Regions from separate parts of the Paenibacillus sp. DS2015 genome, predicted to be linked through region 1. Evidence: predicted binding sites of a transcription regulator. Region 1 holds the regulator's gene; the other holds the start of a gene.
The links. The regulator LexA, encoded in region 1, represses DNA repair genes until DNA is damaged. The targets are predictions, from matches to a motif close to CGAACATATGTTCG.
Positions count from the first base shown of each region.

Region 1 (7,249 bases):
TTCGATTCTTTCCTGGTTCTATTAATCCATACCGTCTTAATCCCTGCACTTAGCCCTCCACGAATATCCGTAGTTAACTTGTCCCCTACCATAAGTACTTCATTAGAAGATAAGTTAACAGAAGATAAAGCATGTTGGAAAATAGATACATCTGGTTTACCTTTACCAAAGTTGCCCGAAATGACAATCTGATCAAAAAACGGAGTCAACGCTGGCACTCCATCTAGCTTCTCTTGTTGTAATGCTGGACAGCCATTCGTAAGTAAAAGTAATTTCACCTTACCATGAAGTTCCTCTAACACTTGCAACGTTTCCTCATACATATATGGACGTGAACGTCTCTCAGATCCAAATTGCTCGGAAATTTCACCAGCTAAGTTCTCATCATCTATACCTAATTTCAAAAGGCCAAGCCGCCATGATTCCTTACGATATGTAGGCACAATCTTCTCTAATTGACGAAATTCAGGCTGTTCGCCAGCTGTGAAATTCCCCCACAAGCCTTCAAAAGGGTTAATACCGATCATAGAAGTGAAGGAGAAGGTCTCGTATGATTCATATAAGGATCTGGCTTCGCTTCTTACAGCCTCCTCCAATTGTTTAGGATCAACCCCTGTAGCAGTCGCTGCTGTCTGACAAGCGGCTGCAAAAGCTTCTTCCACACTTCGTTCATCCCATAACAGTGTGTCATCCAGATCAAAAAAAACGGCTTTTATCGGCATTTCTTTATCCCTCTTTCCAGTCATTTACTTTTCGAGTGGAATCTTGTGAGTCTCAGCAAAAATTTCCAACCGTTCTCCCATAGCTTCTGTATCATACCGGTTTATAAGGCGAGTGAATACCCAGTTACGCCCCTTCCCTTTCAGCGGTGTAATAACGACAGATCCTGATTTCAGACTAATCTTAGCGATATTAACAGCACCTATACGGGTCTCACGATTCATCCTTGTTGTATACAGGGAATCTTTGTCTACACGTAAATAAGGACGACGCAAATAAATAATCACAGCGAGTAAGATATACAAACCTATAACTATCCAGTTAACGACTGAGCTTTGCTCATTGTTCTCAACGAGTTGCTCGGCGTATACTCCTAGAAGTCCATAAAGTAAGGACAATACAACAAGTGTAAAGGGTAATAACATTTTACGCCCCTTAAAGATGTCACCGCTCACTTTTGATCCTGATCCTGTACTTGAGATACTTGATAGACCTTGATCTTTACGTTTCTTATTCAATTGCTTCCTATTCTTCTGTACCATTCTTTCCCAAGAACGTGCCATTCTTTATCCCCCTTAAATTAGAACACTTCTATTTTCTATTTCCGCCTGATTTAGGTAAGTCGTCAGTGAATTCAATTGTATCTAATTGATTCCGGAAATTGTTACGAACATTCTGAAGATAAGTTTCACGAAGACTCGCACGTTCTTGTGTCTCTTCTTCTGTTAATCCTGTAGATTTATACTTCTTAGCAAGCTCATTAATCCGTTGTATCAAGCTGTCTATATCCATGAAATCTCCTCCATTAATGAATTCATTCCTAACTTTGCCATGATCAAAAGAGCTTGTCAAGGATTCCTCCTTTCCAAGCTCTTTCGTTTACCTTAGTATTGAGGCAGCGATAACACTTCACCTGCTCTAATTCCGCTTTGGGACAATCCATTTATCTCTTTCATTTCCTTAATATACACACGCGTATCTAAATAATCAGGTTTCTCAGATACTGCAATCTTCCAGAGGGTATCACCCGGTTGTATAATAATATTCTTCATCATAATAGACTGATCAGATTTCCCTGAGAAGGCGCTAACCGCACCGGTACACCCTATAATAAGAAGTAACATAACTAGTAATAACTTCAGAAGTAAGGGTTGAGATATGGTATCTCTCATTCGATCTCTCCACACATATGTCTGTATATCCTTATTTGTATCATAAATACTACGGTATGTACTATATTTCATCATCATTGACCATCTCCCAAACGTTTGTTCTCTTAATAAAATCAATATAACACGAACACTTGTTTTATTCAACCCATTTTAGAACAATTGTTCCCTTTTTATTAGAACCTACGTTTGTACGAACGGAAGTTCTATGTTATAATTTTGCTAAAGTCACTAGAAGGGTGAGAGTATTATGTCGAAGGTATCTAGCCGGCAACTGGCCATATTAGAATTTATACGTAGTGAAGTACGCTCTAAGGGATATCCGCCATCTGTGCGGGAAATCGGTGAAGCGGTCGGACTGGCTTCTAGTTCAACGGTCCATGGACATCTGGATCGATTAGAGAAGAAGGGCCTCATTAGAAGAGATCCTACCAAGCCACGTGCTATTGAAATATTAGGACATGAAGAATCAGATAATAGTCATCTTTTCACTCATACCGTATCCCGCGTGCCTATGGTCGGTAAAGTTACTGCTGGCGTTCCAATTACAGCCACAGAGAATATAGAAGATTATTTTCCTCTACCTCAACATTTTGTAGGTGAAGACAAAGTATTCATGTTGTCTGTCATGGGCGATAGTATGATAGAAGCCGGTATACATAACGGTGACTTTGTTATCGTACGCCAGCAACAGACAGCTGATAACGGAGATATTGTTGTAGCTATGACGGAAGATGATGAAGCTACGGTCAAAACCTTCTATAAAGAGAAGGACCACATTAGACTTCAACCGGAGAACCCAACATATGAACCCTTGCGTTTGAACCATGTTACAATATTGGGTAAAGTCATTGGACTTTTCCGCGACATTCATTGATTTCTATTTTGTTATTTAAAAAGAAACGGATACTTGCCATTCAGATGGCGTGTATCCGTTTCTTTTTGATAGAAAATAGATTTGATGATGTTCATACAAACTGAGCACTATATTCTAGCATATATTGTTCGATATATGTGATTTGAAAGGAGCATGTCCTTCCACTCACAATTTAGTCGTTACAACCACCATTAATTCATAACTTTTACACTAGGTTAATCCTTTCAATCATCCTAGCTAACATTCTGGAACTACACTAGAAAGGTAATCAGTTAAATGTGAAAGGGTAATCCATCGTGGTAGCTATGGTTAAAAATCAGCAACTCAAAGAACCCGACTGGTCGTTCGGATGTACCTCTGTGAAACGTATCCAACTCACTGAACTTGTTCACCAATCCCCTACCGTATTTACGTCTCAGAATTGTAAGGAAACATTGGCTATTGTTTATGCGTATCCCGAATCTGAATGTATCGTCGTCTCCAATCACAATAATATGCCCCTTGGATTAATCCATTGTGATAAATTCTTCCTAAAATTAACAGGTCGGTTCGGGATGGACATGTTCTACAGAGAATCCGTAACTAAGCTCATGAATCGCAACCCCCTAATCATTGACATCCAGTGCACGATTGAGACGTTACTCGACCTCCTTGCTCTTCGTCCTTACTACGCTCGAAACGACTCCATTATAGTGACTAAGCAAGGTAAAATCGCCGGTACTGTCCATCCATCTGATTGGATTCATACAAATTAACACTTAAATGTAGAGTTGAGGCTGTCCTGTACTTAGGGATGGTTTTTTTATTGTTCTCGTCCCACATCTAATTCAGTGTCTGTTAAAATTCCATCCAATAGTTAATGCTCTCCTTCGATGCTGAAGAAACGACAGTTTTACTTTCCCCTCTCTCCCATCCCTGTATGATCTGAATGGAAGCAAGCGATGCTTTATTTTCCCAATAGATGTAATTCAGATTCTCCAATGTCATCAAGCTTTCCTCTAGGCCTTTCTTATTCCTACCCATCAGTCGTTCCAAATCGCCCATGGTTGGTATCACATTATGTTGTCTTACATAGTTATATAGCACTCTTAATAGCTTTCGTTCTGTATCAGCCAGCATTATTATACGCCTCCTCCACAGCTGTTCTCGGAGCCTTCCAAGCCAATATATTATCAATGAGAAACATGCGTGGCGATCCAGTCATTAGGCAGGTAGCTCTAAGTAATCCATCACGAATACTTTTCACTTCAATGCGCCGCTGCGTGATCTTTCCTGATTGGTCCATATACATGATCTCAACGATTTTCCCTAAGTACTTCACTGGCATATTGGGTTAGTCATAGTTATTCAAGCATGTGTACCCCCATTCAATTTACATTTATCCACACTCAAAAAAAAATAAGAGAGAGCTTCATGGTTATACCAGAAGCTCCCTAAATTTATCAATCTAACAATGTTATGCCGGTCCCGCTTGAGCAATTCCACTAAAAGCAACAGGTCCGGTAATTGTGATATCAGGACCTGGTCCGGAGTCAAAGGCATACATAGAATAACGAAGTTCACCTGATAGAGGTACAGTCGGATGAAAATCAGCCGCATGAAAAGAAAGTAAATTGTTACCAGTATATAAATCCACGGTTGCAGTATATATCAGCACTCCAGAACCGCTCACACCCGTCCCTCCTCTTTCAATGATAATCGTGACTTCATTCGCAGCAACCCCAGCAACTCCAATCGTTCCCCACAATTCCACACGAACATCTGCAGCATTTGGTGTTCCCAAGACAGCAGCGACCTGTAAACCAATATCCCCCAAAAGCAGCGTTGGTGTTGACGAAAGTATTGTTACTCCCGTGTTAATGTTACTGAACTCGGAGGTACGTGAATCTAAAAATTCAATAGCCACTGCAATCACTACCTTTCAAATATTAACCAGTATAGTAGGTTCACTTTAATATATGTGGTCTATTAATATATGATTGGACATTTCGAACATAATAGAATAAAAGAACAGAGAGTCAACAATGAATCTCCCCGAGCATATTAGCCTCCCCAAACAAAAAAAACCCTCAACGCTTAGAGCGTCAAGGGTTTGAACTTCCTAGTACAACGTCATATATTGATCGCGTTCCCACGCGTGAACTTGTGTGCGGAACATATCCCACTCAATTTCTTTCAATTCATAGAAGTATGCTAGTGCATGATCTCCTAATGACTCTGTAATAACTTGGCTACGAATAAGTTCATTCAATGCTTCCTTCAAATCTGATGGCAAGCTAGGAATGCCTTCTTCAATCCGCTCTTCTTCCGACATCACATAAATGTTACGGTCGATTGGAGCAGGTAGTTTCATTTCGCGCTTGATTCCGTCTAATCCTGCTTTCAGCATCACTGCAAGAGCTAGATATGGATTAGCCGCTGGATCTGGATTTCGTACTTCTACGCGTGTACTGAGTCCACGAGATGAAGGAATACGAATCATCGGACTACGGTTACTACCAGACCACGCTACATAACATGGTGCTTCATAACCAGGTACAAGACGCTTATATGAGTTTACTGTTGGATTTGTAATAGCTGCAAAAGCACGAGCGTGCTTCAGAAGACCTGCCATATAATGACGAGCTGTCTGACTTAGGCCAAGCTCATCGCTCTCTTCATAGAATACATTCTCATCACCCTTGAATAAAGATTGGTGGCAGTGCATACCTGATCCATTCACACCATAGAGAGGCTTAGGCATAAACGTTGCATGCAATCCGTGTTCGCGCGCTATCGTCTTCACGACTAGCTTGAACGTTTGGATCTGATCTGCTGCTTTAATTGCATCTTCGTATTTAAAGTCAATTTCATGTTGACCTGGGGCAACCTCATGGTGAGAAGCTTCAACTTCAAAGCCCATCTCTTCAAGAGTAAGCACGATTTCACGACGACAGTTTTCACCAAGATCCATAGGTGCAAGGTCGAAATAACCACCATGATCGTTTAATTCAGTTGTAGGATTCCCTTTTTCATCTGTTTTGAACAAGAAGAATTCAGGCTCTGGTCCAACTTGCATGGATGTATAGCCCATCTCTTCTGCTTCCTTAAGATTACGTTTCAGGATACCACGTGGGTCACCAGCAAAAGGAGTACCGTCTGGCATATAGATATCACAAATCAAACGTGCAACGCGACTTTCTGTTACCCAAGGGAAAACAACCCAAGTATCAAGATCCGGATACAAATACATATCTGATTCTTCAATCCGTACGTACCCTTCAATAGAAGAGCCATCAAACATCATCTTATTATCGACTGCCTTTTTTAATTGACTGACAGGGATCTCAACATTCTTGATCGTTCCGAGTAGATCAGTAAACTGCAAACGTATAAAACGCACATTCTCTTCCTTGGCGAGACGAAGAATATCCTCTTTTGTATAACTCACTTATACCCTCTCCCTTTCGGTTCTGTATTCATTGTTATATGAATTGCTTATTTATTAAAAAACCGGGACAATTCGCCTTGAATTAATGACACTTGACCCGGTCTCTTACCAATGACTAGCTGCTGTTTCAGTAAACGGTGGAGTTGTGAATCAGATAATTCTCTACGTTTAACCTCAGTATCTGGAGTAATAACAGTAGCTTCTTCTGATTCTCTCGAGACAGGATTCATTACCTGCTTAATGCCAGCAATGTTAACACCCTTCTCAATCAGTGCTTTAATCTCAAGCAACCGTTCAACATCATTAAATGAGAACAATCGCTGATTCCCTGCTGTTCTAGCAGGTACAATCAAACTGTGTTGTTCGTAATAACGAATCTGCCTAGCAGATAAGTCTGTTAACTTCATAACAATACCAATTGGGAATAAGGCCATATTTCTACGAATATCGTCACCCATGACTCATCAACCTTCCAATGATCTAATATCTATCATTGTACATTTCATGATATGTGATGTCAATGGTATGTTAGATAAACTCACAATAATTTTCTGTCTTGCATGATCTGTATCGCTTTAAGTACACCATATTTCACATGGGAGTACGTTAATCCACCTTGCATGTATCCAATATAAGGCTCACGAATCGGCGCATCAGCGGATAATTCTAAACTCCCCCCTTGAATAAAGGTACCCGCGGCCATGATGACAGGATGCTCATATCCCGGCATATCCCAAGGTTCAGGTACAACATGACTATCTACCGCAGCAGCCCGCTGAATCCCTTGCACAAATGCGATAAGGTGTTCTGGCCCGGCAAAAGATATCGCTTGGATCAAATCCGTACGTTTCTCATCCCATGCCGGCTTGGTATCGAAGCCAAACCTAGCAAACATTGCCGAGGCAAACACGCTCCCCTTTATGGCTTGTCCAACGATCATTGGAGCCAGAAACAACCCCTGATAAATTCCACGGGTTGTTCCTAGCATTGCTCCTACTTCCCCACCAATCCCCGGTGCAGTTAAGCGATAAGAAGCGAGCTCTACGTACTCCT
Region 1 covers NZ_JBNPWS010000008.1:139,880-147,128, forward strand. The annotation lists gene J2T13_RS09890 (HAD family hydrolase) at 1-722, opposite strand, end outside; gene J2T13_RS09895 (hypothetical protein) at 747-1,283, opposite strand; gene J2T13_RS09900 (DUF896 domain-containing protein) at 1,312-1,512, opposite strand; gene J2T13_RS09905 (LysM peptidoglycan-binding domain-containing protein) at 1,605-1,970, opposite strand; gene lexA (transcriptional repressor LexA) at 2,140-2,766, shown strand; gene J2T13_RS09915 (hypothetical protein) at 3,063-3,521, shown strand; gene J2T13_RS09920 (hypothetical protein) at 3,604-3,885, opposite strand; gene J2T13_RS09925 (hypothetical protein) at 3,875-4,093, opposite strand; gene J2T13_RS09930 (hypothetical protein) at 4,223-4,672, opposite strand; gene glnA (type I glutamate--ammonia ligase) at 4,868-6,196, opposite strand; gene J2T13_RS09940 (MerR family transcriptional regulator) at 6,244-6,654, opposite strand; gene J2T13_RS09945 (aminotransferase class I/II-fold pyridoxal phosphate-dependent enzyme) at 6,735-7,249, opposite strand, start outside.

Region 2 (7,249 bases), on a different contig from region 1:
TGTACGCAGGTTTGTCATTCAGTGTCTCACTGCGTGCATTGATCATTCTGCTTCCCATGTTGTCATCCTTAGCCCAAGAGGGCACCAGACCCCATCTCAGCTCTCCTAGTCGGCGGTTATGTCCGTCATGAATGATGGATACCACGAGCTGGGTAGGGGCGATGTTGTATTGCGGACGATGATATGGAATCGCCGATGCTGCATCGATCTCATAGCGTAGCATGAGCTCTTCAATAGTAACGGTTAAGCTATAGCGACCACACATGAAAATTCCTCCTCATGATTTTTTTGGGTATCCACTATAGATTATATTTCTCCTTCACATTCTTATATTTGATTTATTCACCCATAAAAAAGATGGATAAGCAAGCATAGTAAATTTTAATACTATGCAGCAATCTTATCCATCTTTTTTAGCTAATATCATATGATCTTTTATTTTACTTTTTGGCAAAGCTTTTATTCGTAATATATCCCAACAAAGAGCCAATTAAGCTAAAAGCATATGCAACGATCAAACTAATATATGCGAATGATTCGTAAGAAACATTTGGAATATAATATCTAAGCCCATATAAGGGACCTGAAAAAATAATGACTGTAGGAATTGAAAAAACGATCCAGTCTATGCTGTTCATAACAAAAACAAAAACAAAGGCCAAAATCCAATATAGAGTACTAAATTTCAAAAAAATCGTACTGTCTTTGTTCCTATAATTATAGTGAAATCCCCAAAGTAACCATAAAATCAAAAATACAATTGAACTAAATATTTGAAAAGTAGAGGGTATGTTACCTTTCAAGTATCCACTGAAATTAATTATAGTAAAAGGAACCCCGAGACATAAACCTAACAAAAATTTTGTTATCAAGGTTTACTTGTTTGAACTAGTGTAAGGTAATTGCGTTGTGATCTCGGGGTCACCTGGGTCGCTCTGTGTTCGTCTTTATTAGCAAGAGTAGCTTTTGAAACATCCCAATTTGTACTATTGCCGTAAACTTTAAAGTTATTCCATTCATAAACGTATTCTACAACCCCATCACATCTCATTTCCGTAACTTCATCCGGTGAAACATAACTCCCCACTTCAAAATCTGTATAGTTCACTTGAAACATGAGATTATAAGAAATCTGTTCTGTTTGTAATGTTCTTGCTGTCGCAACAAATGTATCTCTATTTGTACTACTCACTGTTCCATTCGGTCGGTATACTCCCTTAAATGTATTATTTGCTAAAAAGCCAGTGTAAGTATCAAAATTGACATAGCCATTACCTGAATGGTGAATGATAGGATTAGTGTAGGAGTTAGTATCAGGCTTATTCATAAAACCTGCGTGATCAGTTGAGTTGAAAAACACACCATCTCTATAAATTGCATAACCTTGGTTACCTGTGGCTGCGTTTACATTCTCTGCTCCAATATTTAAAGCCGAAATCATGAAAGAAATTACGAAAAGAAAGGTCATACCTAATTTTGTCTTTTTCATTTATTTCTCACCCCCAGCATTATCCAACCACTTATAATTTGCTTTTTCTCCATTTTCTTTAATGTTAACAAGCACTTGTTCCCCTCGTTTTCTTAAATCATTATTTTGAATTGTTGGTACAATTTTGTTTAAGGAATCATATAAATCAGTCAGTGGATTTATTTCCATTGCCTTTATTACTAATGTAATTTGATTTTCAGTAGGATTACTATTTAAAATATCGTTTAATACAAAAAAGTTCTGACCGACTGCATATACAATTAGTTCTTGATCAATATTGTCTTGTGAGAGGATAGTTAATATTGCATTCTCACTCCTTAAATCGGACGTAGCAAAGAATGCTGAGTCTTTAAGTGTGGAACTGTACTTATCAGAGTTCATAATATCTAGACTCAGATTAACCAAGTCACTCTCGTTTGAATTATTAGAGAGGGTAACTTCATTGTTACTATTTTTAATATAGTAAGATGTCGCCTTTAATGCCGAAGATATCTTATCTTCAGAGTGAATTTTGTAATTACTTAGTATCTCTTCAGAAATATGGAATGCCATTTCCTTGTCTAATTTTCTTAGTTTCTTCATAGCCTGAAATGCTAGTTGGTCTTCATCTTCTAGCACTATTGCTTGTAATAAAGGAACATCTTCTTTTTGAAAATCAGATGTAGAAATAATTTTTGCCTTTACATTTCTATCAAAAGATTTATCTTTTAATATTTTCTTTAGTTCGTTTTTATTATTGTCATCGTTATTATTCTTGACATGGTAAAGTTCAATCATAGTATTCCGCGTTATAGTCGTATTTTTTGAGTCTTTAATTGAAGATAGAATCTCTTCATTTGAGATTACATCTTTCCGATCAAGTAATTCTGCAGCAAAAGGAATTAGTACGTTAATATCAGAGGATGGTTCAATTTTTTTTGAAAGATCGTTAACCTCATTTAGTAGTTCGTCGTTGCTGATTTTTTTTAGCTCACTTTGAATTTTGCTGTCGCTTTGTGTAGCATATTTTTGTAGTATATCAGAATCTGCAATGACAACTCCGGTAGATAATGTTAATACCAGTGCTGCACTTAAAGTAAATGATTTTAAGTATTTAGACATCATTTTTCTCCTCTAATCGTTTTGTATTAACTCCAATTTAAGTGAAACTAAATGTTCTACGTTATTTGTTATACTGAAATTATTTTACCTCCTTACTGGAATAATAACCCAAAATAGTCATGTTGAAACAAATTACATTAATTCCAAAAAATATGATTAATGAACGTAGTTACAGCTAGACATCTGCATAAAACTACTATTTTTGTGAATATGTCTGGGCCTCCTAGAACATCAGTAGGGTAGCAATCTCGCATAAATCAAAGAAAAATGAAAATCGGTCCTGTCACAGACTATGCGAACAGTGGCCGGTTTGTGGCTTAAGATTCGGAAGTGATGATACAAATAATACCTCTTGATTAAAGAAGGGGGATTGGGTGTATAATACGAATATAAAATAACGAACGTACGTTCCTATTGAGAGGTGGTCCGCATGTTGAAGAAGCAGAGAATAGTGATGTTAATTGACATGCAAAGTTTTTATGCAAGCGTGGAAAAGGCCAAGGTACCTTCTTATGAAGATAAACCCTTGGTGGTGGCAGGAGACCCATCCAGAAGGTCAGGTATAATCTTAGCAGCTTGTCCCTTAGCTAAAAAGAAAGGGGTGACTACTGCAGAACCCCTGTGGCAAGCTCTACAGAAATGCCCTGAGTTGATTATTGTAAAGCCACATATGCAAGAGTATATAGAAGTATCGACGCTAATCATGAAGATTATGGAGTCGTTTACGGACTTAGTGGAGTCTTACTCCATTGATGAAATGTTCTCAGACCATACTTCCTCGATGCACTTATTTGCTGATAATCCAATTGATCTAGCAAGGCAAATTCAGAATAAAATCTACAGCGAGACAGGAATTTTTGCCAGAGCCGGAATTGGAGAAAATAAAGTAATCGCTAAGCTCTGCTGTGACATGATTGCGAAGAAGATGCCAGAGGGTATATTTCATTTACAGAAAAGTGAGCTACATAAATACATCTGGGATAAACCCGTTAGAGACATGTGGGGAATCGGGTCAAAGATGCAGCAACACCTTTGGAAGATGGGGATTAGAAGCATAGGGGATTTAGCGACAACGCCTCTAGATAAACTAAGATCGAAATGGGGAGTTAATGGGGAAGTGATATGGCGTGTTGCCAATGGGATCGACGACTCGCCTGTAACCGTAACAACGCATAATGTTCAAAAAGATATTGGGAACGGGATGACCCTTCCTAGAGATTATACGCAAGCATGGGAAATTGAAGCGGTTATTCTTGATATTTGTACAGAGGTCTCCAGGAGGTCAAGGAAAAAGGGATTGATGGGGAGTGTGGTTTCCATAAGTGTTTCTGGTGCTGACTTTGACCGACCTACAGGATTTCATAGACAAATGAAACTGGAAGATCCTACAAACATAACCCGTGAGGTATACGAAGTCGCAAAGAAACTTTTTCATACGCATTGGGATAGGCAGCCTGTTAGAAGAGTAGCCATTTCGTTATCCGAGCTATCCGGTGCTGATTCTTATCAGTTAACCTTGTTTGACGATAAGGAGCATCAAAGGGCTATTGATAAGGTTATGGATGATATAAAGGACCGATTTGGAGATATTTCCATTCTAAGAGCAAGTTCAATAACTTCGGCAGGGCAGGCAGTGGACAGAGCTGCTAAAATTGGGGGGCATTACAGATGAGCAAAAAACTTCATGGGAATGGATTGTGGGAATCGAGTCGGATGATGTTACCTCAACATAAAGAACGTATTATTGAACATCAGCAACAGTACAACAGACAAAGTCGTCCAATCATCCACGAAGATGAACTGGAGATCATGACCCGAAATATAAGTGATTCACTACATTACAAAGAGGTCATAAAAGTTAGATTATTTAGTGAATATGAGCCTCATGTAATCTGTGGGGTAGTAACAGAAATAAGCCCGTTCACAAAGAAAATTAGGATGGAGATCGAAGAAGGATTGGAATGGATTGATTTTGACGAAATTGTAAGTGTTCAGTTCATGTAGAGAGGAAGCTTGCATAATGGTGAGACAGAGTCAGACAGGGCCAGAACTGCTACTTGTCAAAAAATATCTTGAACTACCCATATTGCTTGATGTTCTAGAGTATGACAAGCAGCGAGTAATAAATAGCAGTATGAGCTTAAGAAAGTGGTTTAGTGAGTATTTAGACAGCGTCCAGAACCAAGTTAGTAAAGATCTGCATATCGTTAAAAATGAATTGATCAGTAAGGATATGAGGATAATCGCCCAATCGAGAACTGCAGATAGGCTTATAGCTCAATATAGATGTAGGGGATACCAACAACAAATTGAAATGTTATGGAGTAAAGTTAAGTATGATTCGGAGGTTATGTTGGTCGAGTACTTAACCGCCTCTACTCTTTAATAAATTGACATAACTGGTATTCTGTTCATAATCTCTTGTTGTATTAATGAGATGAATGATACCCCTGGCGATTGTTTCTGTAAAAAAAGACATGAATGCAAATCTGGGAATATAGAACATTATGGGTGACTTATTCAATATATATCTTCAATTTACTGTATCTAACTCCTTATTTCTCTCGTTCTCTAATATTTATTGATAACACAAGCATAACGTAGTATTTATGTACAAAATCAATGTGTATTCAATATGTATTCGCTTTCACTCGTGTTTTCATTCGAAATACGTAGAATAACCCTCTTATTAGAGTTTTACTTTTGAATTCCATAGAGCGTATGATTCATTTCAATAACTTAACATTTTCATTCCAACGCTGAATTCCCGAATAGGGAAATGGGGGAACCAACCGAGAGCCGCGAATACGGCCTCATGGGGTGAATCCTTATGCTTGCCACACAAGCACTTAGGTAGGGCACTCTCAAGCCCGAATCCGACAGCTAACCTCGTAAGCGTAGTTGAGAGAGAACTGCGACCGTAGCCTCTACAGTGCGTCTATTTACTGTGGAAGAAGCCCATGAGCCGAGTTTCTCTGCTCTTAGGGCTTCTTTGTATTTTATTTTTTGTAGATGAGGAGAATCCTGTCATGTTGCAATTAACCGGGTATTTCCCTTGGTTAGAAGAGAAGGAACGGTCTGAATTAAAAGTAAGTCATATGGAAATATTTCGATTTGATTCCGAACCAATAGAGAATTGTAATCCTTTGGGCAGCGCACTTTGCATATGTGGATTGTTAAAGGTATTCAGTTGCGGCGTGGCTGGGTATGCAGAGTACACCATACCAGACACGAGAACGAATATAGACCTCGTTCAATGGGCCTCTGTATTTATACGTTTAAAAGGTCTTTCTATCGCGGAGAGTATACGCTATGTGCAAGACAAAGATGAAGTATGGGGACCTGAAAGGAAGATATTAGTGGAATGCGCATTGACTGACCTGATTTCGAATCTAAACAATCCTATGCAGCAACTGGAACGGGTCAGTCATTCTCGGGAGCGTTCTTTGTTATTTGATCGTTCCCAAGCGTACTTCGCGTTTTAGTACTCTATTCTCGAATTGGGAAGTGTGGATGTTGCTCCTAAATATATGTTTAATTTAAGTGTTACTTCTGATTTGATATAGGACAGGGGCATGAAGAGGCGGCGATGATATCCTCGACACAGATATAAGGTCTCAACGCTAGAATTCGTACGTGATTCTTGGTAGATACGGATACCTCGAGCCCCCATATGAAGACGAAGGGTGGAGAGGTGACTCATTACTTGTTTTTGAATTCCTGACAACCCTCGAATATATAATGGCTGCATCTTGAGTGAGAGGGTCACCATAGATTGAATGTCACGCTCTAGAACATCTAGCATAATCATGTGTAATAAGTAATTCTTAACTAGTAGGGCATCCTCTTCTGATGGAGCGGGAGGGGTAGCTTTCATGACAGCACTTCCTCGTATGAATTTTGATAATAAGAACACATGTTCTTATTATGTTCATACTAAGGGAGAAGTATTCCCCGTGGCAAGCACCAATTTTTGCAAGAGAATGATAACCATCTGTTATACTAACTAGATAAGGTTGAATAAATCTGGTTAAGTTTAAATAATGGAGGAACATAATATAATGATTTTACATAAGGGAGAAATTTTATTTCATCAAGGTGATGGTGGGGAATATCTATACCATATCAAAAGTGGATTATTTAAGGTGACAAGGTTACATGAGAATGGAAATATGGTGCTGTTCAACATTCTATACGCCGGAGAAACGGTACCCCATCATTCCCTGATTACACCTAAAGAAGCCCACGGTACCGCTATAGCACTTATGCGTAGTGAAGTGGAAGCCATACCTGCTACCGAATGGTATCGTCAACTGCGGGAGGATCACAATAAACCAATGGAAGTCGCACTATTATTACAGGAGAAATTACGTTTCATGCAGCAACGTTTGGATCATCTAACCGTGGGGACTCCGGCGGAGCGTCTGGAGCTACTTAGTGAATGGTTACATGACTACTCTCATGGGGTAGATGTGACGGAACTGCTGACACAAGAGGAAATTGGGCAGTTGATTGGTGTGCGTAGAGAAACGGTGAATCGTTTGTTGCGATTAAAGTAATGAATGCAACAACCAATAAGGGTCTATTCTTCAGGTCGGGATAGACCTTTTTGGAATAGACCCTTTATTATTACATGTTACTCTAAAGTTAATACTATAA
Region 2 covers NZ_JBNPWS010000016.1:44,473-51,721, forward strand. The annotation lists gene J2T13_RS14815 (SOS response-associated peptidase) at 1-265, opposite strand, end outside; gene J2T13_RS14820 (hypothetical protein) at 869-1,489, opposite strand; gene J2T13_RS14825 (hypothetical protein) at 1,490-2,590, opposite strand; gene J2T13_RS14830 (DNA polymerase IV) at 3,021-4,262, shown strand; gene J2T13_RS14835 (YolD-like family protein) at 4,259-4,594, shown strand; gene J2T13_RS14840 (hypothetical protein) at 4,611-4,976, shown strand; cyclic di-AMP (ydaO/yuaA leader) riboswitch at 5,338-5,503, shown strand; gene J2T13_RS14845 (hypothetical protein) at 5,620-6,075, shown strand; gene J2T13_RS14850 (hypothetical protein) at 6,072-6,467, opposite strand; gene J2T13_RS14855 (Crp/Fnr family transcriptional regulator) at 6,652-7,149, shown strand.
Region 2: J2T13_RS14830 (DNA polymerase IV) is a predicted target of LexA. The motif match lies at 2,989-3,002, and genes of this name have one in related genera.